3 regions of the Pedobacter sp. AC212 genome follow, and region 3 is predicted to be linked to each of the others. Evidence: riboswitches for the same ligand, from Rfam matches in the RefSeq annotation. Region 3 holds a riboswitch; each other region holds the start of a gene.
The links. Region 3 has a riboswitch for S-adenosylmethionine ahead of metH (methionine synthase). Riboswitches for the same ligand answer to the same signal wherever they lie in the genome.

Region 1: linked by a shared signal. The riboswitch ahead of ACZZZC_RS12400 (SusC/RagA family TonB-linked outer membrane protein) and the one ahead of metH (methionine synthase) in region 3 are both predicted to bind S-adenosylmethionine.
Region 2: linked by a shared signal. The riboswitch ahead of ACZZZC_RS13535 (O-acetylhomoserine aminocarboxypropyltransferase/cysteine synthase family protein) and the one ahead of metH (methionine synthase) in region 3 are both predicted to bind S-adenosylmethionine.

What each region holds. Positions count from the first base shown of each region.
Region 1 is NZ_OZ409870.1:2,856,797-2,864,489, reverse strand. Features, by position in the region: gene ACZZZC_RS12405 (peroxiredoxin family protein) at 1-1,059, opposite strand, end outside; SAM riboswitch class I at 1,188-1,288, shown strand; gene ACZZZC_RS12400 (SusC/RagA family TonB-linked outer membrane protein) at 1,632-4,805, shown strand; gene ACZZZC_RS12395 (SusD/RagB family nutrient-binding outer membrane lipoprotein) at 4,816-6,249, shown strand; gene ACZZZC_RS12390 (sterol desaturase family protein) at 6,348-7,175, opposite strand; gene ACZZZC_RS12385 (Crp/Fnr family transcriptional regulator) at 7,249-7,693, opposite strand, start outside.
Region 2 is NZ_OZ409870.1:3,090,008-3,097,700, reverse strand. Features, by position in the region: gene ACZZZC_RS13540 (homoserine O-acetyltransferase family protein) at 1-990, opposite strand, end outside; gene ACZZZC_RS13535 (O-acetylhomoserine aminocarboxypropyltransferase/cysteine synthase family protein) at 1,051-2,382, opposite strand; SAM riboswitch class I at 2,674-2,784, opposite strand; gene ACZZZC_RS13530 (hypothetical protein) at 2,977-3,984, shown strand; gene ACZZZC_RS13525 (trans-sulfuration enzyme family protein) at 4,229-5,344, opposite strand; gene ACZZZC_RS13520 (lipocalin family protein) at 5,467-5,961, shown strand; gene mqnE (aminofutalosine synthase MqnE) at 6,363-7,556, shown strand; gene ACZZZC_RS13510 (histidine phosphatase family protein) at 7,650-7,693, shown strand, end outside.
Region 3 is NZ_OZ409870.1:5,232,947-5,240,639, forward strand. Features, by position in the region: gene metH (methionine synthase) at 1-2,339, opposite strand, end outside; SAM riboswitch class I at 2,504-2,609, opposite strand; gene ACZZZC_RS22640 (hypothetical protein) at 2,726-2,899, opposite strand; gene ACZZZC_RS22645 (Bax inhibitor-1/YccA family protein) at 2,899-3,642, opposite strand; gene ACZZZC_RS22650 (hypothetical protein) at 3,683-4,249, opposite strand; gene murQ (N-acetylmuramic acid 6-phosphate etherase) at 4,342-5,157, opposite strand; gene ACZZZC_RS22660 (S41 family peptidase) at 5,347-6,954, shown strand; gene ACZZZC_RS22665 (GNAT family N-acetyltransferase) at 6,956-7,510, opposite strand; gene ACZZZC_RS22670 (DUF4286 family protein) at 7,595-7,693, shown strand, end outside.

The DNA of each region.
Region 1 (7,693 bases), 2.4 Mb from region 3:
AATCACCTGATCATATTCAATGCCAAACTTATCGCGAAATCTTCCTAATGCTTTTTTTACATAAGCCGAATCCAGTTGCCGCTCATAATGAATGCCAATAACTTCAACGCCACGACTGCGATTTTCCTTGTACCATGGAGCGATGAATGCTGCCTCATCTACACAATTAGGGCACCAGGTTCCGGTAATCGTCAGGATCACCACTTTATTTTTAAATTTTTCATCCTTTAACGAAATCTTCTTTCCATTAACATCCGGAAGAGAAAAGTCAAGCGTTTTATACCCATCTTTTAAAAAAGTTAATTTGGTCGCATCCGGGAGGGCAGCATTTTGATTTTGAGTTCCGGTGAAGGGCGTATTCCCCCTGGCACTCACTACTTCTCCCACAATTTTACCTTCTTTTGAAAATGTGCCTTTGTAGTAAGCAGGGCTCGAACCGATGAAACCGGAAAGATAAAAATGGTTTCCATCAACACTGCCTTCAAGATAGCGGGAATCGCCGGTAATGCGGAGAAATGTACCTGTAATTTTATTTCCGGCCTGCTTAAAAAGTCCTACTGCATTTTCCTTTTTGCCATTCTGTGACTGAAAAACAATATCGTATTTTCCAGAAAAATCTGCATCTGGTGCCTGACCACTGGTTGCAAACCGATATTGCTTTGCTTTACTGGCATACACAGGCAGTGGTTTTCCAGATCCATCCTGTCTCTTCAATACGCCGACAAGTGAATCTTTCTGGATTTTAAAAGCAAGAACATTGTCGAACTGATCCAGGTTAATCAACAATGAATCTCCTTTCCTTTTTACAACTCCCCCGTCGAAGCGCTCATCGGCATTTAAAAAGCTGAGAAAGGGTTGATCACCGTTTCTATTTTTAATTTCAAAATTAAATGGTACTTCAACACCGGGTTTGAGATTAAAGACACCTCTCCAGATTCCATCTGCCCGAAAAGATTTCGGAGATTCGACACTATTGCTTTTGATTTCATTTTTTGACTGCGCTGCTGCATTCTGTAGGAAAAGTCCTGCTACAACTATTAAAATATATTTTATTTTCATGGGATGTTGATCAATTAACAGCGCAAATGTAGGCATGATTAGCCTTAAGAAAAAAATATTTAAACAAAATCTATAGAATTACTAGACAATATGATTTTTCTATTATCTTTGCGCCAGTTATTTTAAAATACTTATCAAGAAAGGTGGAGGGAATGGCCCTGTGAAACCTTAGCAACCAGCCTTAGGTATGGTGCTAATTCCATCCCGGAAAGTCCGGGATAGTTAAGTCAGTTGAAGGCCAAATCATTGTTAATGAATATGAGAGCACTCCTGATTTATAGGAGTGCTTTTTTTTATAAGCGGATTGCTACAATTGATAAGTGTTGATCTATCAGAAAAATAAATTAAATGGAAAAAACTAACGAGCAAAAATCAATTTACGCATGCATTTCAAACCGAAGTAAAAGAGACCGAATGCGAACGGGTATTTGTACAGACTAAAGTTAGCAAATACCACAAAAACTTAAAATTTTCATTATTAGTGTGTTAAAAAATTCGTCAAAAGCGGAGTGGAAGAGCTTTGCCTAAATTTCGCGACATCATCCCTTAATTAATCATCAACAATATCTATTATGTTCAACAAGATTAAGCTTCCGGCAATATTATTTCTGCTATTGCTTTCCCCATTCGTACGTGCACAAAACATCTCCATATCAGGCACGGTTAAAAGTTCATCAGGAGAAACTCTGCCCGGTGTTTCCATTTTTGTAAAAGGTACCAAACAGGCAGTAACAAGTAATGGTGCCGGCAGTTTTACCATTACGGTAACTGGCAAAAGCACATTGGTATTTTCTTATATCGGCTTCGCTACTAAAGAAGTGGAAGTATCTGGCGATACACAGGTGCTCAACGTGGTTTTAAATGATGCGGATAACGCTTTAGATGAAGTTGTGGTTACGGCTCTGGGTATCTCGAGACAAAAAAAATCGCTGGGTTATGCCGTACAGGAGCTCAAAGGTGAGAGCTTGACTGAAGCGAGGGAAAGCAACCTGGTAAATGCGTTGGCGGGTAAGGTTGCTGGCGTGAGGGTAACCAATAGCCAGGGCGATATGGGTTCTTCCCGCATAGTGATTAGAGGAGAAACTTCTATTTCTGGCAATAATCAGCCGCTTTTTGTTGTGGATGGTATACCGGTTGACAATTCGCAGCTCAATTCCGCTGGCGCAAGAGATTACGCAAATACAATTTCCGATATCAATCCAAATGATATAGAATCAATCAGTGTGCTTAAAGGCCCGAACGCAGCAGCGTTGTACGGCTCAAGGGCAGCGGCCGGAGTAGTTATTATCAAAACAAAATCCGGAAAATCGAAAAAGGGTTTGGGGGTCAGCTTTAACTCCAATGGGGTTATTGAAAGTTTACTTACACTGCCAAAGTACCAGGATATTTTTGGTCAGGGATCAGAAGGCAAGTTTAGCTACGTAGATGGCAAGGGTGCCGGAACGAATGACGGTGTGGATGAAAGCTGGGGCCCGAGAATGGATGGCAGGCTGATTCCCCAGTTTTTTTCAAAGGGAGTAGCCGTTCCATTTGTAGCCAATCCAAATAATGTTCGTGATTTTTTTGAAACTGGCTATTCTCTTTCCAATGGCATTGCCCTTGAAGATGCCGGAGAGAAATTTGATTACCGCTTATCCTACAACAATCTAAAACAGGTTGGTGTGGTGCCTAACTCCGGGCAGGACAAGAATTCGTTTGCCCTGAACACCACTTTGAGAATTACGCCCAAGTTGACCCTTACTGCCAACGCAAATTACAGTAAACTTGGTTCTGACAACTTACCAGGAACGGGCGGTTCCAGGTCGACCAGTACCATGCTTCAGTTTACCTGGTTTGGCAGACAGGTAGACATTAATCAATTGAAAAACTACCGGGATGAAAACGGAAACACTTTCAACTGGAACACCAGTTACTACAGTAATCCGTACTGGGTGGCCTATGAAAATACAGTATCACAAAACCGGAACAGGATTATCGGAAACATTGGCCTGAATTATAAAATTACTGATGGTCTTAACTTTAACTTCCGTTCGGGAACGGATTATTACAATGATCGCCGCAAAATCAGGATTGCATATGGTACTAACGGAACTCCATTTGGTTCCTATACCGAAAGTGCTTTTACCGTGAACGAAAGCAATACCGATGCAACCTTGAACTACACTAAACAGCTTAATGATGATTTCAGCGTGGAAGCCTTATTGGGAACAAATATACGTTCAAGATATATCGAACAAAATGATCAGAGTGCACCGAGGCTTGCTGTCGCTGGCTTATATACTTTGAACAATTCCAGAGATCCGCTTACCTCTTCTAATAATTATAGTAAATTGAAATCCTACAGTGGTTACGCATCGGCGCAGATTGGATTTAGGAATTACCTTTTTGCAAATGTGACGGCCCGTAACGACTGGTCATCGACATTGCCGGCCCAGAACAGATCTTATTTCTACCCTTCCTTTAACGGAAGCCTTGTGCTGACAGAGGCTTTTGATATCAAGAGCGAGGTGCTCGATTATGCCAAAATTCGTGGAGGTTGGTCAAAAGTAGGTAAGGATGCCGATCCATATCGCCTGATTAACACTTATTCTTTCAGTGCCCCTTTTGGGAGCAATCCTCAACTCAGCCCTTCGGCCACGGATTTGAACCCTGATCTGAAACCTGAAACCACGACCTCATCTGAATTAGGAGCAGAAGCTGTGTTGTTCAACAAGCGCCTTCGTTTTGATGTAAGTTTATACAATACCAATAGCTACGACCAGATTTTAAGTGTGGATGTTAGTCAAAGTACCGGATTCAGGTCCAAATTATTAAATGCAGGAAAAATCAACAATAAAGGCGTGGAAGTACAATTGGGGGTTACTCCTATCAGAAAGCAGCTGACCTGGGATATTGATGTGAATTATGCCGCGAACAGAAGTAAGGTCATCGAGCTGGATCAAGCGGGGCTGTTGCAAAACTATGTCGTGGCAACGAACTCGGCTCAAGTCATCGCAGCTGTTGGCCAACCTTATGGAACGCTGTTTGGTAACGCTTTTTTAAGAGATGGCAGTGGAAATATCATCGTCAATGCAACAGGAGCTCCACAGACTGATCCTACCAAAAGGGTCCTGGGTAAATATACACCAGATTGGATAGGCGGCATATCCAATACCTTCACCTATAAGGGTATTAGTTTGGGCGTGTTGATTGATGCCAGCTTTGGCGGCTCAATTTACAACGGCACCTATGCAACAGGAACCTATACAGGCGTGCTGGCCTCTACCCTGCCAGGCAGAGCGGCAGAATTTGGGGGAATTTCCTATTATTATCCGGGAAATGTGAAAGCAAATGGAACGGTAAGACTGGCTGATGGTGCTACGGCGCCTGCCGGTGTAACGGTTTACGATGACGGGATGATTTTCGACGGGGTAACGGCTGATGGGAAACGCAATGAGAAAATACTTTCTGCACAAACCTATTACAAGTCGTTTCGCACCATTGATGAGGCCAATATATTTGATGCTTCCTACGTCAAACTCCGCGAGATTAAACTGAGCTATAACCTACCCTCGAAATGGATACGTCCTTTAAGTCTGCAAGGCGTCTCGGTATCACTTGTAGGAAGAAACCTGGCGATACTGCACCGTAATGTAGCCGATATCGATCCGGAGGTAGCCTTTAACACTGGTAATGGCCAGGGGCTTGAGAGCCTTTCTAACCCAACAACCCGCAGCTATGGCATTAACCTGAACATTAAATTTTAATCCTATCCACATGAAAAATAAATTTATATATATCACTGCTTTCGTTTCAATTTTAGCAGCCTCCTGCGGCAAGGAACTCGACGAAGTAAACATCAATCCGAACGCTACTGAAAATGCACAGCCTGATTATCTGCTTACTGCTGCGATAAAAAACACTACCGATGCCTATTGGGGAACAACAAACAACATGAATTCGAGTCTTCTTTTTGCGCAACACTGGGCAAAGGTCCAGTATACCGAAGAAGATCGCTTTATTTATTCCAACAGTAGTTTTATCTCTTTATGGTCTACTTTGTACTCGCAAAGTATCACCGGTTTTAACAAGATCATTGAAATCGGAAATACCACCGCCAATCCAAACTACCGGGGTGTGGCTTTAACTTTAAGGTCCTGGTCATTCCTGTTGCTTACAGATGCCTATGGGGATATTCCCTACAGCCAGGCAGGAAAATTAGACGAATTCATTACGCCAGCTTATGACAAACAAAAAGACGTCTATTTTGGCCTCTTGGAAGATCTGAAAAATGCTAAAAATGCTCTTGATCCTGCAGGGAAAGCCATTACAGGTGACATTATCTATGGTGGAAATATTGGTAAATGGAAAAAGTTCGCTAACTCTTTACGGTTAAGAATCGCTTTGAGAATTGCAGATAGAGAACCTGCAAAGGCAAAGCAGGTATTGGATGAGATTAAGGCTGATGGCGATCAATATATCAGTGACAATACGGATATTGCCCAACTGATTTATCAGATCTCCCCACAACAGAACCCCGTGAGTGCACAATTTGATACCCGTGATGATTACCGGATCAGCAAAACAATAGTTGATAAGCTTTTTTCGCTAAATGACCCACGCCTGCCAGTTTATGCAAGCAGAACACAAACCGCAACCCCTGAAGGATATGTGGGTTTGCCCAATGGATTAACCAATTCAGAAGCCAGTAACCTGGGTTTTGCCAAAACATCCAAGCCAGGAACTTATTTTCTTGCGCCACAATCCCCTGCCGTAATTTTCAGCTATGCAGAATTACTTTTCGATAGAGCCGAGGCTGCTGCAAGAGGCTTAACTACAGAAAATGCTGCAGATCTTTACAAGCAAGGCATCATAGCTTCGCTGAAACAATTTGGTGTATCAGATGCTGCAGCCAATGCTTATCTGGCGCAGGCATCAGTTCAATATGATGCTGCTAATTATAAAAAATCAATCGGTGAGCAAAAATGGCTTGCGCTTTTTGGGCAAGGTTTGGAAGCCTGGGCCGAGCGTCGCCGATTGGATTACCCGCAACTTACCGCTTCGGTAAATACGGTACTAAATGGCCAGATTCCGGTACGTTTTATTTATCCGGGTACAGAGCAATCCTTAAACGGACAAAGCTATAAAAATGCGGTGGCCAGCCAGGGTGCTGACCTGCTGACCACCAAATTATGGTTTGATATCAATTAGGTCTAGCTTTTTTTTCAGACTGAAAAAAGTAATTTTGCCTTGGAAACCCAAATGTTTCCAGGGCATTTTTGTAACAAAATATTTGACCGAGCCGGATGTTAGAGCGCCTGCTCATATTTCTCCTTTTGCTGTATCTTCAACTCTCGTTTATCAAAAGGATTCGGAGCAAAGCGCTGATCCTGCAAGCGGTCATATTCCTTCACATAATCCGGATGTTCGGTTCCCATTACCCTATCCCAGAACCTAAAATACAGTCCATAGTTCCCCTTAAATTTACTGTGGTGCAGGTTATGGTGAACTGAAGTATTCAAAACTTCAAACGCCAAAGTGAAGCGAAACCATTTAGGCATGATTTCGTAGCCGAGATGACCATACACATTAATGATGAAACCTGTCACAGTAAACAGTAATATTGTTAAGGGATGCATCGGCAACAGAATCACAATCAGCACCAGAACAAAGCCTTCGGTAAAGGCTTCTAGTATATGGAAACTATAAGAAGTCCATGGTGACGGATTAGTGCTTTTATGATGAACCAGATGGGCAAGTTTGAACAGTTTTTTATGATGTAGCAGTCGGTGCATCCAGTAAAAATAAGTATCATGGATTACGAGGCTCAAAAGCAAGGCGACACCGATATACCATCCCGGGAAATCATCGATCTGACTATAAATTCTGGTGTACTGCTTAAGTGGGGTGAAAATTAACACCACTGCGATGATTGAAAATACAAACGTACTCTGCATGGAATGCCATACCTCACGGATGAAGTCTTTCTTTGTTGCCGACTTTTGCTGAATTTTAAACTTATTCAGCTTAGCAGGCATCATGAGATAAAACAGCATGAAAGGAATTCCGGCAAGTACAAAATACCGGATGGCCGAAATACTAAAAATACCAACGGCGGATTCTATTATCTTTTCCATATCTATATTATTTTTTGTTTCTCAAAAGTATAGAACAGATAGATTTTGCGCCGTTAACAAAAGATAATTTATGTCATTGTTTGCCTTTTGTATACATCCTTTTTCGAATACGGCTTAGAGAAACCGGAGTAATACCGAGCATGGAGGCAATGTATTTATCTGGCACTCTGTTTACCAGGTCAAAACGCTCAGCAAGAAGTTCCCGGTAGCGCTCCTCAGGCGATTGCGTAACAAACGATTCCAGCATTTTTAAGGATTCCGCCAGCATTTTCATCAGAAAAAAATTACGGAGCGGTTCGTACTCCGGGTGTGTCTTCAAAATTTCCTCTAAAACGTCATAGTCAATCTGTAATAATTTTACAGGTTCAAGAGCACGGTAGATAAATCTTGAAGGTTGGCGGTTAATAATGGTATCGTGTGAGGCAATAAACTTGCCTTCGCCACGCAGAAGAAGAGTAGCTTCATCACCACTCTCCTTAATGATGTATACCCGAATGATGCCTTGTTCTATAAAAGCC
Region 2 (7,693 bases), 2.1 Mb from region 3:
GAAACCATCATGACCATATTCAGAATGAATGGAGGCAAATTCCGCATCGTTAATATGATCAGCTAAAAATTTCTGCTCCGAAATTGGAAACAGGAAGTCATTTTCAATTCCTATAACTAGCGTATTTGCTTTAATTAGCTTCAAAGCCTCGGCAATTGATTTACGGTTGCGACCAACGTTGTGGCTATCCATTGCTTTAGTTAAATAATAGTAACTATAAGCATTGAAGCGGTTTATCAATTTCTCTCCCTGATAATTTTGGTATGATGAAGCCCTGAAATTATCCGTTTTATCGTTTACGCTTTCTACCTGCGTATTGCCATAAGCATGGTAAGTTCTGTAGCTCAAAAGCGCTATACTACGAGCGGTTTTAAGTCCCTTACTACCGCCATCTGGCTGGTTAGCGTAAAAAGTTCTATCGGTGGTAATCGCCAAACGCTGGCTTTCATTAAAAGCAATTCCCCACGGAGAATGAACAGCATTTGTAGCAACCAAAATAAGATTCTCAATTCTGTTCGGCTCAATTATTCCCCATTCTACTGCCTGCTGACCTCCTAATGAACCGCCAATTAATAATTTGATGTTTCCAATGCCTAAATGATCGGCCAATAGTTGGTGAGCAGATACAAAATCGCGGATAGTAAATTGTGGGAATGATAGATAATAAGGTAAACCGTTTACAGGATTGGTACTTAAAGGATTGGTTGTTCCGTAGTTCGAACCCAAAACATTCGCACAAATGATATAATGTTCTTCCGGATTAAACAAAGCATTTTGCCCAAACAGACCTTCCCACCACTCAAAAACATCGTCATTTGCGGTTAAAGCATGGCAAACCCAAATTACGTTATCTTTTTTGGCATTTAATTTTCCATAAGTTTGAAAAGCGATTTGCAAGTTTCGAATTTTCTTGCCACTTTCTAACTTAAACTGTTTGGGATAATTATACACCCCAACCTCTGAAGAGGTCTTTGAACTTCTATCGGTCATATTATTGACTGTAAATTTTTAAACATGTTTTGTTGCAACCCTTTCGAGGGATGGATAGTATTAGGCTTGTAAACTTTCAGCAGTTGCGTGAGCGCTGATAGTAGCAAAAGCCTGCTCAAAATCTGCTTTAATGTCATCGATATGCTCAATACCAACTGAAACCCTTAACGCATTTGGTTTTACACCTGCAGCTAATTGTTCCGTTTCACTTAATTGTTGATGTGTGGTTGCCGAAGGCTGAATAATCAGCGTTTTAGCATCGCCGACATTTGCTAAATGAGAAACCAGTTTTAACTGATCTATAACTTGGGTTGCATTTTCCTTGGTGCCATTTAATTCGAAAGATAAAACACCACCGAAACCATTGCTCAAATATTTTTTTGCCAGATTATTGTATTTGCTGCTTGCTAAACCTGGATAATGAACTTCTTTAACAAGCGGATGATTTTCTAACCAGGTGGCCAACTCCAAAGCATTATCTACATGGCGTTGTACGCGAAGAGATAACGTTTCTAAACCTTGCAATAAAAGGAATGAATTGAAAGGCGAAAGGGCAGGACCCAAATCTCTTAAACCCTCAACTCGAGCACGAATGATGAATTGAATGTTACCAAATGGGCCGCCGATGCCGAAAACATCATTAAAAACCAATCCATGATAACCTTCTGATGGCTCGGTGAACTGCGGAAATTTTCCATTGCCCCAATTATAATTTCCACCATCAACAATTACGCCTCCAATGCTGGTTCCATGTCCGCCAATCCATTTTGTTGCAGATTCTACTACGATGTTAGCGCCATGTTCCAAAGGTTTAAATAAATAACCTCCAGCACCAAAAGTATTATCCACGATGAAAGGAAGATCGTATTTCTTCGCAATTGCTGCGATCTTCTCAAAATCAGGAATGCTGAAAGCCGGATTTCCAATGGTTTCTAAGTAGATCGCTTTTGTTTTCTCTGTTATCTTTTGCTCAAATTCTTCAGGCACATCTGGATTTGCAAAATCTACATGGATGCCCAGGCGTTTGAAAGCCACCTTAAATTGATTGTAAGTTCCTCCGTAAATATGTGTTGAGGAAACAATGCTATCTCCCGCTTCTAAAATATTATGTAATGCAATAAACTGTGCCGCCTGACCAGATGCTGTTGCTAACGCTGCAACTCCACCTTCCAACGCCGCAATTCTTTTTTCAAAAACATCAGTCGTTGGGTTCATTAAACGAGTATAGATATTGCCAAATTCTTTTAAAGCGAAAAGATTAGCGCCATGTTCGGCATTTTTAAATCCATAAGAGGTAGTTTGATAAATTGGAACTGCTCTTGATCCTGTGGTTGGGTCTATTTCCTGGCCAGCGTGTAACTGTAGTGTTTCAAATTTATATGAAGTTGACATAATTCTAAATGATTGATTAAATGAATGTTGAAGATTGATTTCAAGCTTATGGTTATAAAATTTATCACCATAAATCAAGATAATTTTGTAGGGCGTATCCCGATCTATCGGGACCTTCCAATTTGAAAAAGAAACAAAGGAGGAAGATTTTTAAATTACTGTATGCAACAGCACATACAAGTAATCGCCCGCATATCACAACAAATCAATGAAATAGAAGAGTTCTCTACCTGATTGAGGTTTAGCTGAGGTTCGCTTTGCGATTGAAGATTTAGTATTTTCATCAGTTATAATTTATATCTCCAAATAACACCATGTTACTTGGTCAGGAATTGGCACCTTCTCTTTCTGAGGGTTGCCAGTGGGTCACGGAGCCAGTCTCTCGCCACTTCTTTATAAATCAATCCGATTAAAGATTGACTTTTATTCAGTTGTTCACCAAATAATATTTCAAATATCTAATTTAATTTCGAAACAACAAAATTAAATTCTGATAATTTGTTAAGTGCTTGTGAATCAAATTCGTAATTTTAATTTGAAATCATAAAATAAACTTAACCTTAAAAATTTTATGTTTGTCATACCTATCTAATCATGATGAAAAAAATAAAATCTACTTCCTTAGTACTGCTAATTGCAATATCAGGATTAACAGCTCAGGCACAATTCGGGGGATTAAAAGACAAACTATTAAAAGTTGGAACGGCACAAGGTGCTAAAGCTCTTGGTGTTGATAAATTTTTAAAGCAACCCGCTGCCATTACTACAGCATTTGAAGATGTAAACCGCGAGGGTGAAAAAATGCCTGATTTTAATGCTAAGGCAAAATTTCAGCCGCTATATTTACTGCCTAAAAACCCTGATGGAGGTTTCGTTTTGTGCGAGGGATTTTATGAAATGACAAATAAGAGCTACTGTTTAAAAGCCGGAACTTTTGCACCTTCGAAAGGGGATGGCTACATGTTTGCTCCTGTTTTAGGTCCGAAAGAAGAGATTGTGGTTGCCATTTTAAAGAGCGCAGAAAAACATCCAGAGGTGGAACAGCATGATATTCAAATTTTGCTTTGGACGATTATTGCCAGAACAAAATTTGCTGATTATGCAGGTACAGTAAAGCTAACAGCATTGAAACTTTTAACACCGAAACAGTTAACCCAACTGGAAGGCGGTGCCTTAGGTATTTTACCTTTCGATGTAATGGAAAAAGCTAAAGATCAGCTTCCCTCAGGGATTAAAGCTGTTTTCGAGGCTGAAAACAATATCCGTCAACTGGTTTCTTCTGGCAACTATACCTATGCCGATATGGAAAAATACGCCATTATTGCAGGTATGGCGCCACCAAGGGCCGATGTGCCAAGTGGTATTTGGACAAAACACCCTGACGGTTATTACGTTCGCTATTTTCCGTCTGGTTATTCGGTTACTAAAGTTCAGGTTTATGTACCGAAGGAGTTGTTGGCGAATGGAAATAAGATTGTTTATGATGCTGCCGGCGATATTGCTTGTCCTGCAAATACTGGTTCTCAGCGGTTGGCGCAAACAAACGAGCCATTAGAACCAAATTATTCTACGAAATTGGTAACGGTTTGTAATCCTAAATAGATTTTGAATATGAGCGGGATTGTAATTCTTATGGATTTGCAATCCCGCTTTTTGCTGTAGGCCCTATGGGAAAAATGAAGGGGTAAAGTTAAATAGTTTGCCACCCATAGGCTGCGATTTAAAAACAGAGTTTTGCCAGCAAGTGACTACTAGGTTGCTATTTGAAACACCGTTAGCAATCTTATTTCATTTGTTAAAACTCATAGTTTTAAGATTGCTTCGTGCCTCGCAATGACGGGCTAAGTTACCCAAGTGCTTGTTCTAAATCAGCAATAATATCATCCACGTGCTCCAAGCCCACGGAAATTCTTAAAAGATTTTTTGGGGTTTTACTGTCTGGCCCCTCAACTGAATAACGGTGTTCAATTAAACTTTCCACGCCTCCTAAGCTGGTTGCTTGCGCAAACAGCTTTACATTATTAACCACTCTGCTCGTTTCTTCTACATCACCTTTAACTAAGAACGACATCATTCCACCAAAATCCTTCATCTGTTTTTTAGCAATCTCATATTGAGGATGCGTTTCTAATCCGGGGAAGAATACAGCCTCTACTTTTGGATGGTTAACCAGATATTGCGCAACTAATTTGCCGTTTTCGCAATGGCCCTTCATGCGGTAAGCCAGGGTTTTTATACTTCTACAGAGTAGATAACAATCAAACGGAGAAGGAACCGCTCCACCGGTTTGTTGTATATTTTTTATTTTTTCCCAAAGCTCATCTTTTTTGGCAGTGACCAAGATTCCACCTAAAACATCGCTGTGGCCACCCAAATATTTAGTACTGCTATGCATTACAATGTCAGCGCCTAACAAAATTGGATTCTGTAGAATAGGAGAGGCGAAGGTACTGTCGCAAGCAAAGGTAATGTTGTTCTGCTTTGCAATTTTCCCGATTTCTTCAATATCCGTAATTTTTAGTAATGGGTTTGATGGGGTTTCTATCCAAATTAATTTGGTATTTGGTTTTATACTCGATTTAATTAATTCCAAATCAGTTTGATCAACAAAATCAAATTCTAAAACTTCGTTAAATATGGTGAGAAGCTGCTTTTTTATTCCCCAATACATATCGTCAGGAGCAATAATATGGCTGCCAGGTTTTAATGCCTGAAACAAACTCATTCCACAATTATTTCCAGAAGCAAAAGCTGCTGCATCCTCACCATATTCTAATTTAGCTACAGTGTTTTCTAAAGCAGACCTGTTTGGGTTGCTCACGCGGCTATACATGTGCCCTCCGGGGTAGCCTCCATTCTCATCACGAAAAAAAGTTGTCGATAAGTTTATTGGCGGGGTAACATCTCCGGTAGTGTTTTTAACAAGATTAGATGCGTGAATAGCAAGGGTTTCGGGTTTCATAATGATTTGATTGTGCTGCAATATAATCGCATTGCAAATTAATAATTTGCTGCTAATTTAAGGTTCGAAATTGTTTTGGCAAGATTTATGTAAACAGTTTCCCGAAATTAAATTAAACTAAAATGAAAAGATTATTTATAGCTATCGCAATAGCATGTTCTACTTTAGTAATGTTACAAAGTTGTTCATCAACTAAAAACGCTGCAACAGGTATTAGTGGCGGTAGAGGTACCGTGACCGGAACTTGGGTTTTAAACAACGTGGCTTTAGAGGGCTTGCCAGATCAAGCTGTTCAAGGTTTATTTGGAGAAAAATCGTACAAATGTTTCCAGGGAAGTACATGGAAATTAACCAATAGCGGAAACGGATCATACACTTTACCAGCATCAAGCACTTGTGGCGAGGTTATGCAAACTATTTTCTGGTCGGCTACGCCATCAGAAGAAACTTTTCAGTTTAAGAAAATCTATGAAGGTGATAAAGCTAAAAACGTTACAGAAGGATATCGCCTGGTGTTAACACAACTTTCGAAAGGCAATATGGTAATGAAATCTCCGATTGAATTTGGAGGCAAAACGGCAAATATTGTTTTGACTTTTTCGCCGGCAGTAAACTAATAAAAACCTACGGAATATATTGAAAGCACTTCTGAAAAGAGGTGCTTTTTTTGTTTAGCCACAGATTTAGGTTTAGGTTTTTCTGCCGCAGATTCACAGATTTGGTTTTAACCACAGATAAAAAAGGATAGGCAAAGATTTGGGTTATTATTTACTTCAGTCAAGATTTTTTGCCACGGAAACACGGAGTGTCACGGAATTTAATGTATAAGTTTCTGTGGTCTCTGTGTTTCCCTGGCAACTGTAAAAGCAAGAATCTACGTTTATCCGTGTCCATCTGGGGCTAATTTATTTTTTAGAAATTTAAAATGTGTGAATCTGTAGTAACCCAATCGTTTGTTACAACAAAATGATTTTCAAATCGCATCAATATTGTACTTTTGTGCAAAATAAAATCAGGAATGAATACAACTGAGCAAGTTGAAAAAATATTAGCAAATACTTCATTATCAACTGAACTACAAAACATAGCACATAAAGTTCTCCATAAAGAACGGATCACTTTTGAGGAAGGTGTTTATCTTTATGAGCATGCAGAATTAGGTTATCTGGGGGTTTTGGCAAACTTCATCCGTGAGGAAAAACATGGTGATAAGACTTATTTCAATCGCAATTTCCATTTAGAGCCTACAAATCTTTGTGTTTATGATTGTAAGTTTTGTTCTTATTCCCGTTTAATAAAGCAAAAAGAAGAAGGCTGGGCCTTGACGATGGAACAAATGCTCGATATTGTTAAAAAATACGATGATGAGGCTGTTACCGAAGTACATATTGTCGGCGGTGTTTTGCCTCAATATGATGTGGCTTTCTATTCTGCATTATTTACTGCAATCAGGGCGCATCGTCCTGATTTACACGTTAAAGCATTAACACCCGTTGAATACCATTACATTTTCAAGAAAGCTAAAATTGATTATGCTACAGGTATGAAGTTGATGAAAGATGCTGGTTTACAATCTATGCCAGGGGGTGGTGCTGAGATTTTTCATCCTGAAATACGTGAGCAAATTGCTAAAGATAAGTGTACTGGCGAACAATGGCTTGCGATACACGAAGAATGGCATAAGTTAGGGATGAGAAGTAACGCAACGATGCTTTACGGCCATATAGAGGAGTTTAAACACCGTGTTGATCACATGGAAAAACTTCGTGATTTGCAGGATAGAACTGGCGGATTTCAAACCTTTATTCCTTTAAAATTCAGAAACCAACACAATCAAATGAGTAATGTGGCGGAATCTTCAGTAATCGAAGATTTGAGGAATTATGCCATCGCCCGTATTTACATGGATAACTTTGATCATATTAAAGCTTATTGGGCAATGATTAGTCGCGAAACTGCTCAGCTTTCACTAAATTATGGTGTTGACGATATTGATGGAACTCTCGATGATACGACAAAAATTTACTCCATGGCTGGTGCTGAAGAGCAAACCCCTGCAATGAGTACCCGCGAATTGGTTGAACTGATTAAACAGGTTGGGCGAAAAGCGATAGAACGTGATACCTTATATAACGTAGTTACCGACTTCGAAAATGTTGTTTTTGAGGAAGAAAAGAAACCAGCTTATTATAAGTTGCCAGTCGTAAATTAATGATAGAATGAGTGAATGAAAAATGAGTGAATTATTGTGATATACTTATAACATTCACTCATTCAAAAATCAATCATTCAATAATTTTAAAAAATGAAGCAAATTTATATTATCCGCCACGGCGAAACAGAACTTAA
Region 3 (7,693 bases):
ACGCCCATATCTACAATTTCGAAGTTATTACAAGCTAAAACTACCCCCACAATGTTCTTCCCGATATCATGAACATCACCTTTAACGGTAGCCATCAATACTTTCCCTGCCGAGGAATTCTGATCCTGATCTGGATTATCTAGTTTCTCCTGCTCAATAAAAGGAAGCAAATAAGCCACCGCTTTCTTCATCACCCTGGCCGACTTTACCACCTGAGGCAAAAACATTTTTCCAGCACCAAATAAATCACCAACAATGTTCATTCCGTCCATCAATGGTCCTTCAATCACTTGTATTGGGCGGGCATATTTTTGACGAGCTTCTTCAACATCATCGTCAAGATACTCTACAATTCCTTTTACCAGGGAGTGAGATAGGCGTTCTTCAACCGGTCCTTTCCTCCATTCTTCGTCTTTTATAATTTCTTTCCCTTTTGATTTTACCGTATCAGCATATTCAACCAATCTCTCTGTAGCATCATCCCGTCGGTTCAAAAGTACATCTTCTACCCTCTCCAAAAGTTCGGGTGGAATTTCCTGATACACCTCAAGCATACCTGCATTTACAATCCCCATATCTAAACCGGCCTGAATGGCATGGTATAGAAATGCAGAGTGCATCGCTTCGCGAACAACATTATTTCCTCTAAATGAAAACGAAATATTTGATACACCACCACTTACTTTTGCATGTGGCAGGTTTTCTTTGATCCAACGGGTAGCGTTAATAAAATCTACCGCGTAGTTATTATGTTCTTCTAAACCTGTGGCTACGGTAAGGATATTCGGGTCGAAAATAATGTCTTCAGGAGGAAAACCGATTTCATGCACCAGAATATCATAGCTTCGTTTACAAATCTCTTTTCTCCGTTCGTAGTTATCGGCCTGGCCTTGTTCATCAAAAGCCATTACAACAACGGCAGCGCCATATTGCATAATTTTACGGGCACTTTCACGAAACTTATCTTCACCTTCTTTAAGTGAAATAGAATTCACAATTCCTTTTCCCTGCAAACATTTCAATCCATTTTCTATCACCGACCACTTAGAGGAATCGACCATGATAGGCAATTTGGCAATATCAGGTTCGGAGGCAATCAGATTTAAAAACTTCGTCATGGCAGCTTCCGAATCGAGCATGCCTTCATCCATGTTTACATCAATAATCTGCGCTCCACCTTCTACCTGTTGTAGGGCCACAGCCAAGGCCGCTTCGTAATCGCCACCTAAAATTAACTTTGAAAATTTTGGAGATCCGGTGATGTTTGTCCTTTCGCCAACGTTTACAAAAATACTGTCTGGCGTTATCGTTACAGGCTCCAATCCGCTTAAGCGCATAAAAGGCTCAATAGTTGGCAATTTCCGTGGCGAAGCTTTTTTAGCATTCTTTGCAATGCAGCCAATGTGATCAGGAGTGGTGCCGCAACAGCCACCCACGATATTTACAAATCCAGATTGGATAAAATCGTCGACCAAGTGAGCCGTTTCATGTGGTTGTTCGTCGTAAGCACCAAATTCATTCGGCAAGCCGGCATTTGGATAAGCAGAAACGTAACAACCCGCTTTGGTAGCCAGCTCTTCGATGTGCGGACGCATCTCTTTTGCCCCTAAAGCACAGTTAAAACCAATGCTTAAAGGTTTTGCATGCATTACCGAATTTAAGAAAGCTTCTGCTGTTTGACCAGAAAGCGTTCTTCCAGAAGCGTCGGTAATCGTTCCCGAAATCATAATTTCGAGCTTACGACCAACTACTTCTTCATATTTTTTAATGGCCACAATGGCTACTTTTGCATTTAGTGTATCAAAGATGGTTTCGATGAGAAGCACATCAGAACCTCCATCTACCAAACCGCGAACTTGTTCATAATATGCCGCTTCCAGTTCATCAAAATAAACCGCCCTAAAACCTGGGTCGTTTACATTTGGCGACATCGAAAGGGTTCTGTTGGTTGGCCCAATTGCACCTGCAACAAAACATTTCCGATCGGGATTAGCCGCCATAAATTCAATAGCAGCCTCTTTTGCCACCCTCGCACCTTCAAAGCTTAACTCATAAGAAAGATCTTCCATCTGGTAATCAGCCATGGAAATTCTTTGTGTACTGAAGGTGTTGGTTTCGATAATATCCGCACCAGCGGCTAAATATTCAAGATGTATGGCTTTAATAATATCAGGCCGAGTGATGTTGAGCAAATCGTTATTGCCTTTTACATCACACGGATGATCTTTAAAACGTTCCCCTCTAAAATCCTCTTCGGTTAAAGTATAACGCTGAATCATGGTACCCATCGCACCATCAATTACTAAAATACGTTTTTCTAATTCTTCTCTTATGCTCATACTAGTATTTAGTAGTTAGTATCGAGTATCAAGACATTCGACACGAGATGTAACTACATTTCAACTCAATATGTAATCTGGCATTTGTTATCTAAATACTAAAGACTATATACTAAGTACTAAAAAAGCTTATTTAAAAAGTTGGTACGAGAATCGTAATCCTAAACTTATCTGCCCCCGATTAAAATCGGGATAGAATGTAGCACCTTGTGTGGTCACAGGTTGCTAAGACTTCGTTGGGTCTAATCCCTCCGTCTTTCTTAATAAGCGTACAAAAATGCAACAAAGCAACATCAATTCCAAAAATTATCGCTCTGCTGCCAAATAAAATTACAAAGGCCATGCAAATTTGCACAGCCTTAAGAATATTGTTTTGTTTGAGTGCTTTAAACAGCCTCCCTTTTTCCGAATCTTTTGTTGTAGTAGGTAATCAAATATCCCATCCAAAAAGCACCAGGCAAACAACTAATAAAGATATGATCTGTAATATAAGTTACAGTAATTGCCTGGATAGTGCCGCCAACTAAAATGAAAAAAGCGATTACCAAAAACTTGCTCATTATTTTCTACTTCCGAAAATGCGTAGTAAGAAAAGGAAGATATTGATAAAATCAAGGTATAGCGACAAAGCTGCCATTATAGCTAATTTCTTTGTATCAGCAGATGGAATTGATTCTCCGCTTTCTTCAATTCCCATTCCAATTCTTTTAATTTTTTGAACATCGTATGCAGTCAATGCTGTAAAAACAGCAATACCAACAAATGCCATAATTAAGCTAAACTGTTCACTTTTAATAAACATGTTTGCAATACTGGCTATAAATAAACCGGCAACACCAACCATTAAAATTGGGCCGAACTTACTCAAATCTATATTTGTTGTATAGCCCATTACAGCCATTATACCAAAAATACCTGCGGCTGCAGCAAAACAAGTTATAATCGATGTGCCAGTGTAAATTAAGAGAATAAAACTCAAACTTACGCCCAGCAGCACAGAAAACAGTACAAACACACCTAACAAGGCGCCATAAGATAGTCTAGAAAAGCCAGCCCCCATTACTAAAACTAGCCCTAGTGGTGCAAACATGGCTACATAACCTAACGCAGTTCTTCTTCCTGTTTCAAAATCGATTAATGATCTTAATGCTGACTCCGTGTTTGAAATATAAAAAGCAGATAGAGTTGATAAAGCCAACGCTACAAACATCCAAAGGAATACGTTTGCAAAAAACTTCTTCGATACGGAGTTTTCCTGTACAAAGACACTATTGGTTTGATAATTATAATTTTGTTGTTCCATTTTTAATTTTGTGTATTTAAATGATTTTAAAAATAACAATTTAGTTTAATCTTTTTGTCAAGAGTTCTTCAACTTTTTTAAAGAACTGTAGCGGTTTAAGTGTACGCCATGGCAGATTATCAAAAGCTCCCCCAAAGTTGATATAGTAATCTATGTTATTGTCTTTAAATTCGGAAATAACGTGTTCTTGAAAATTTACGCCAACAATCCATCCATCTTCTACTTCCTGAAACCACTCTTCATAATAGCTATCATCAGATGCGTGAAAATTTAAAACGTTCTCGCCAATAAGGATAAATTTGGTAATGCCTTCGTCCATCATCAATTCTAAAATATCACGTTTAAGTAACATGATATCATTATTAATTGCATCATTCCATTCGCCGATAAATTCGATAATGGCATAACTGCGATCATAATCGGCATACAAAACCTTCATGTAAAGGGTGTTCGACCCGAATTCGTCCCACTGCGGATGCAGCAAGAAATTATAAATCTGCTTGTCGAAATAAATTTCCGAATACTCGGTATTGTAAAATGGTGAGCGCTCATCTTCTGCCGAAACATAATCATCTCTCCACTGGTAATAAGGCTCGATTTCGTGCATTTTAATATTTAATTTTGAGTGAGTGAATTTCGAATGACTGAATTTAACGGCGATGCTAACTCTATCATTCACTCATTATATCATTCATTCATTTACTGTGGTTGTCGTTGTCCCGCCTCTACCGCTTTACGTACGCTTCCATATTTTGTAAGTAAATCTGCCGCCTCATCATAGCCTATGTTTAATTCATCTGCCACCATCTGCGTTCCGCGATCGACTAATTTGTTATTGGTTAACTGCATATCTACCATTTTGTTTCCCACTACCCGTCCTAATTGAACCATCACGGTAGTACTCAACATGTTTAAAACCAATTTCTGTGCAGTACCAGATTTCATTCGGGTAGAACCAGTGATAAATTCCGGGCCAACAACAACTTCAACCGGAAAATCAGATTCAGCAGCGATTGGTCCACCAGTATTGCAAACAATACAACCGGTCAAAACACCGTGCTTACGGGCGGTATTTAAACCACCAACTACGTAAGGTGTGGTTCCAGATGCGGCCAAACCCACTAAACAATCTTTTTCATTGATGTTAAATTCTTCCAAATCCTTCCAGGCTTGTTCGGCATCGTCTTCTGCAAATTCTACTGCCTTTCTAATGGCCGTATCGCCACCGGCAATAATTCCAACAACCCAATCAAAAGGAACTCCATAAGTTGGTGGACATTCGGATGCATCTACGACACCTAAACGACCACTTGTACCTGCGCCAATATAAAATAAGCGACCGCCTTTTTTCATTCTTTCGGCAACTGCCGAAGTTAGTTTTTCTATCTGAGGCAAAGATTTTTCGACTGCAAAAGCAACGGTCTTATCTTCATTATTAATGCCCTGCAAAACCTCCAATACCGACATTTTGTCGATGTTATCATAATTAGATTCCTGCTCGGTAACTCTGTTCATAAATTTAATTTTGATAAAATTCGGTAAATTCTTTTTAAAAAGCGGCGTAAAAACTTAAAAATATATCTTCATGTAGCTGTAAGAATAATTACATCCGTTAATTTATGTTAAATATTAGAAACAAAAGACATGAAAATGCAGTTAAAAAATATAGTAACCCGCTAAATTTCATAAATTTGCACAACGCTAATGAAAAAAAATACCCGAAATAACCTACTGATTGCAATAAGCTATTCTGTGATTTTAATAGTAGGTATGATTTTGGGGATAAAATTCATAAAAGACCAGGGTTTTGGCGTTCAGCGAAGTCCGCAGTTGGCTATAAATAGTGACGGAAAACTTGAAGAGATTCTGCACATTATCAATAAAAACTACGTTGATGAAATTAATACGGATTCTTTACAGAATCTACCTATAGATAGCGTTCTACATCAACTAGATCCCCATAGTGTTTATTTGCCTCCAACCGATGCGCAAGATATGACCAACAATTTAGAAGGTAACTTTGAAGGTGTTGGCATTGAATATTACATGCTCAATGATACGATGATGGTTACTGGAGTAGTTAAAGACGGGCCTGCCTACCAGGCCGGAATAAAACTGGGCGATAAAATTTTGAGTATTGATACCGCTGTTGTAAGCGGGCGAAACTTGCCAAAAGAGCAGTTAACCGGACGTTTTCGAGGTAAAGCCGGAAGCGGTGTTAGCGTTGTTTTAATGCATAATGGAACACAGGTACAAAGTAAGTTAATGGTTACCCGTGGTAAGGTAAACATTAGTAGTATTGATGCTTCTTATATGATTAATCCTGAAACTGGTTATATAAGAATTAGTAAGTTTGGAGCAAATACGGATAATGATTTCGCTACTGCTGCTAATAATTTAAAAGCCAAAGGGATGAAGAAGCTCATTCTCGATCTCCGCGACAATGGTGGAGGGTATTTTTCTGCTGCTACGGGTTTAGCTGATCAGTTTTTACCAGAAAATAAACTCATTGTTTACACTCAGGGTAAACACGAACCTCGTACCGATTATTTTTCAACCGGTACTGGTGCGTTTCAAAATGGAAAATTAGCGGTATTGATTAACGAGAATACCGCATCGGCAAGTGAGATTGTTGCAGGGGCTATTCAAGATTTAGGTAGAGGGGTAATTGTAGGCAGGCGATCTTTTGGCAAAGGGCTGGTTCAAGAACAGTTTTCTTTCGGTGATGGATCTGCTTTAAACTTAACCATTGCCCGGTATTATACGCCGTCGGGAAGAAGCATCCAGAAATCGTATAAAAAAGGTTATGATGCTTACAAACATGAGTTGGATGAGAGAATGATGGATGGAGAACTGACCGGAGATCGCACTTCTTTTCAAGATTCGATAGAAAAAGCGGAAGGCGTAGCTACACAAAATGTAAGAAAACAAAAGCCTAGTGGAGGCATACAGCCAGATGTTTTTGTTAAACTGGATACCGTTGGTTACAATAAATTTTATGCAACCCTAGTAAGCAAAAAGATTTTATCAGATTATGTTTTTAATGTACTAACAAACAAATATAACGCTGGCTTTGTAGAGCAAAACATTAATTCTTTTACGTTAGGAGATAATGATTTTAAAGATTTTATAGGTTATATTCAACGCAAAAACGTACAGATCGATCGTTTTCAATTGTACAATGCTAAGCCTGTAATTTTGAGCGATTTGAAAGCATTGTTATGTCGCTATTACCTTGGTGACGTAGGCTATTACCGATCAGTAAATCAAACTGATAATGCGGTAAAGCAAGCCATAATTAACCTTCAATAGTTTATCTCCAGTCCCAAACCACCACATTCCATTCCGTGCTCATTTGATCTGTGTAGGTATCAATCGTTTTGAAGCCAATACGCTCATGCGCTTTCATTGAACGTAGATTTATAGTGGCAATTTCAGTTATTGCGAATTCAAATTTATTTTCGAAAAAATTCTTATAAGCCTGATAGCATTGATCAAATAAGCCTTTCCCACGGTAATCTTTATCAACACAAACCTGGCCCACAACAATATATTGATAAGCAGCCACCGATTTTCCATGATATTGAATGTGATCGAAACTCTCGTACATTTCTACTAATCGGGGAATATCATTTTTCGATTGCTCTGTCATCCCCAATACATAAGCGATTACCTTTTCACTGTCCTTAGCGATGATGTTCGGTTCATGCTGATGCATTTTTTCCAAATCATCAAGCTTGTGCGAAACCGTTACAAAACCTTGCTGTTTAATTTCTTCCACAGTTAAATCGGCTCTTAGATTCTTTTTTTGAAGCGTAATAATACCTTCTAAATCCATTACTGTTTGCGATGTTGAAATTTCAATCATGAGTATGCTCTAAATAATCGCCGAATATAAGAAATTCAGTTTTTCATCTATCTTTTACTTGGGCACATTTATTATCTTTGCGACATGCTTTTATATAATGTTACCCTAATTTTAGAAGATGCTGCAGCTGAAGAATGGCTGCAATGGATGCAGGAAACCCATATTCCAGAAGTGATGGCTACC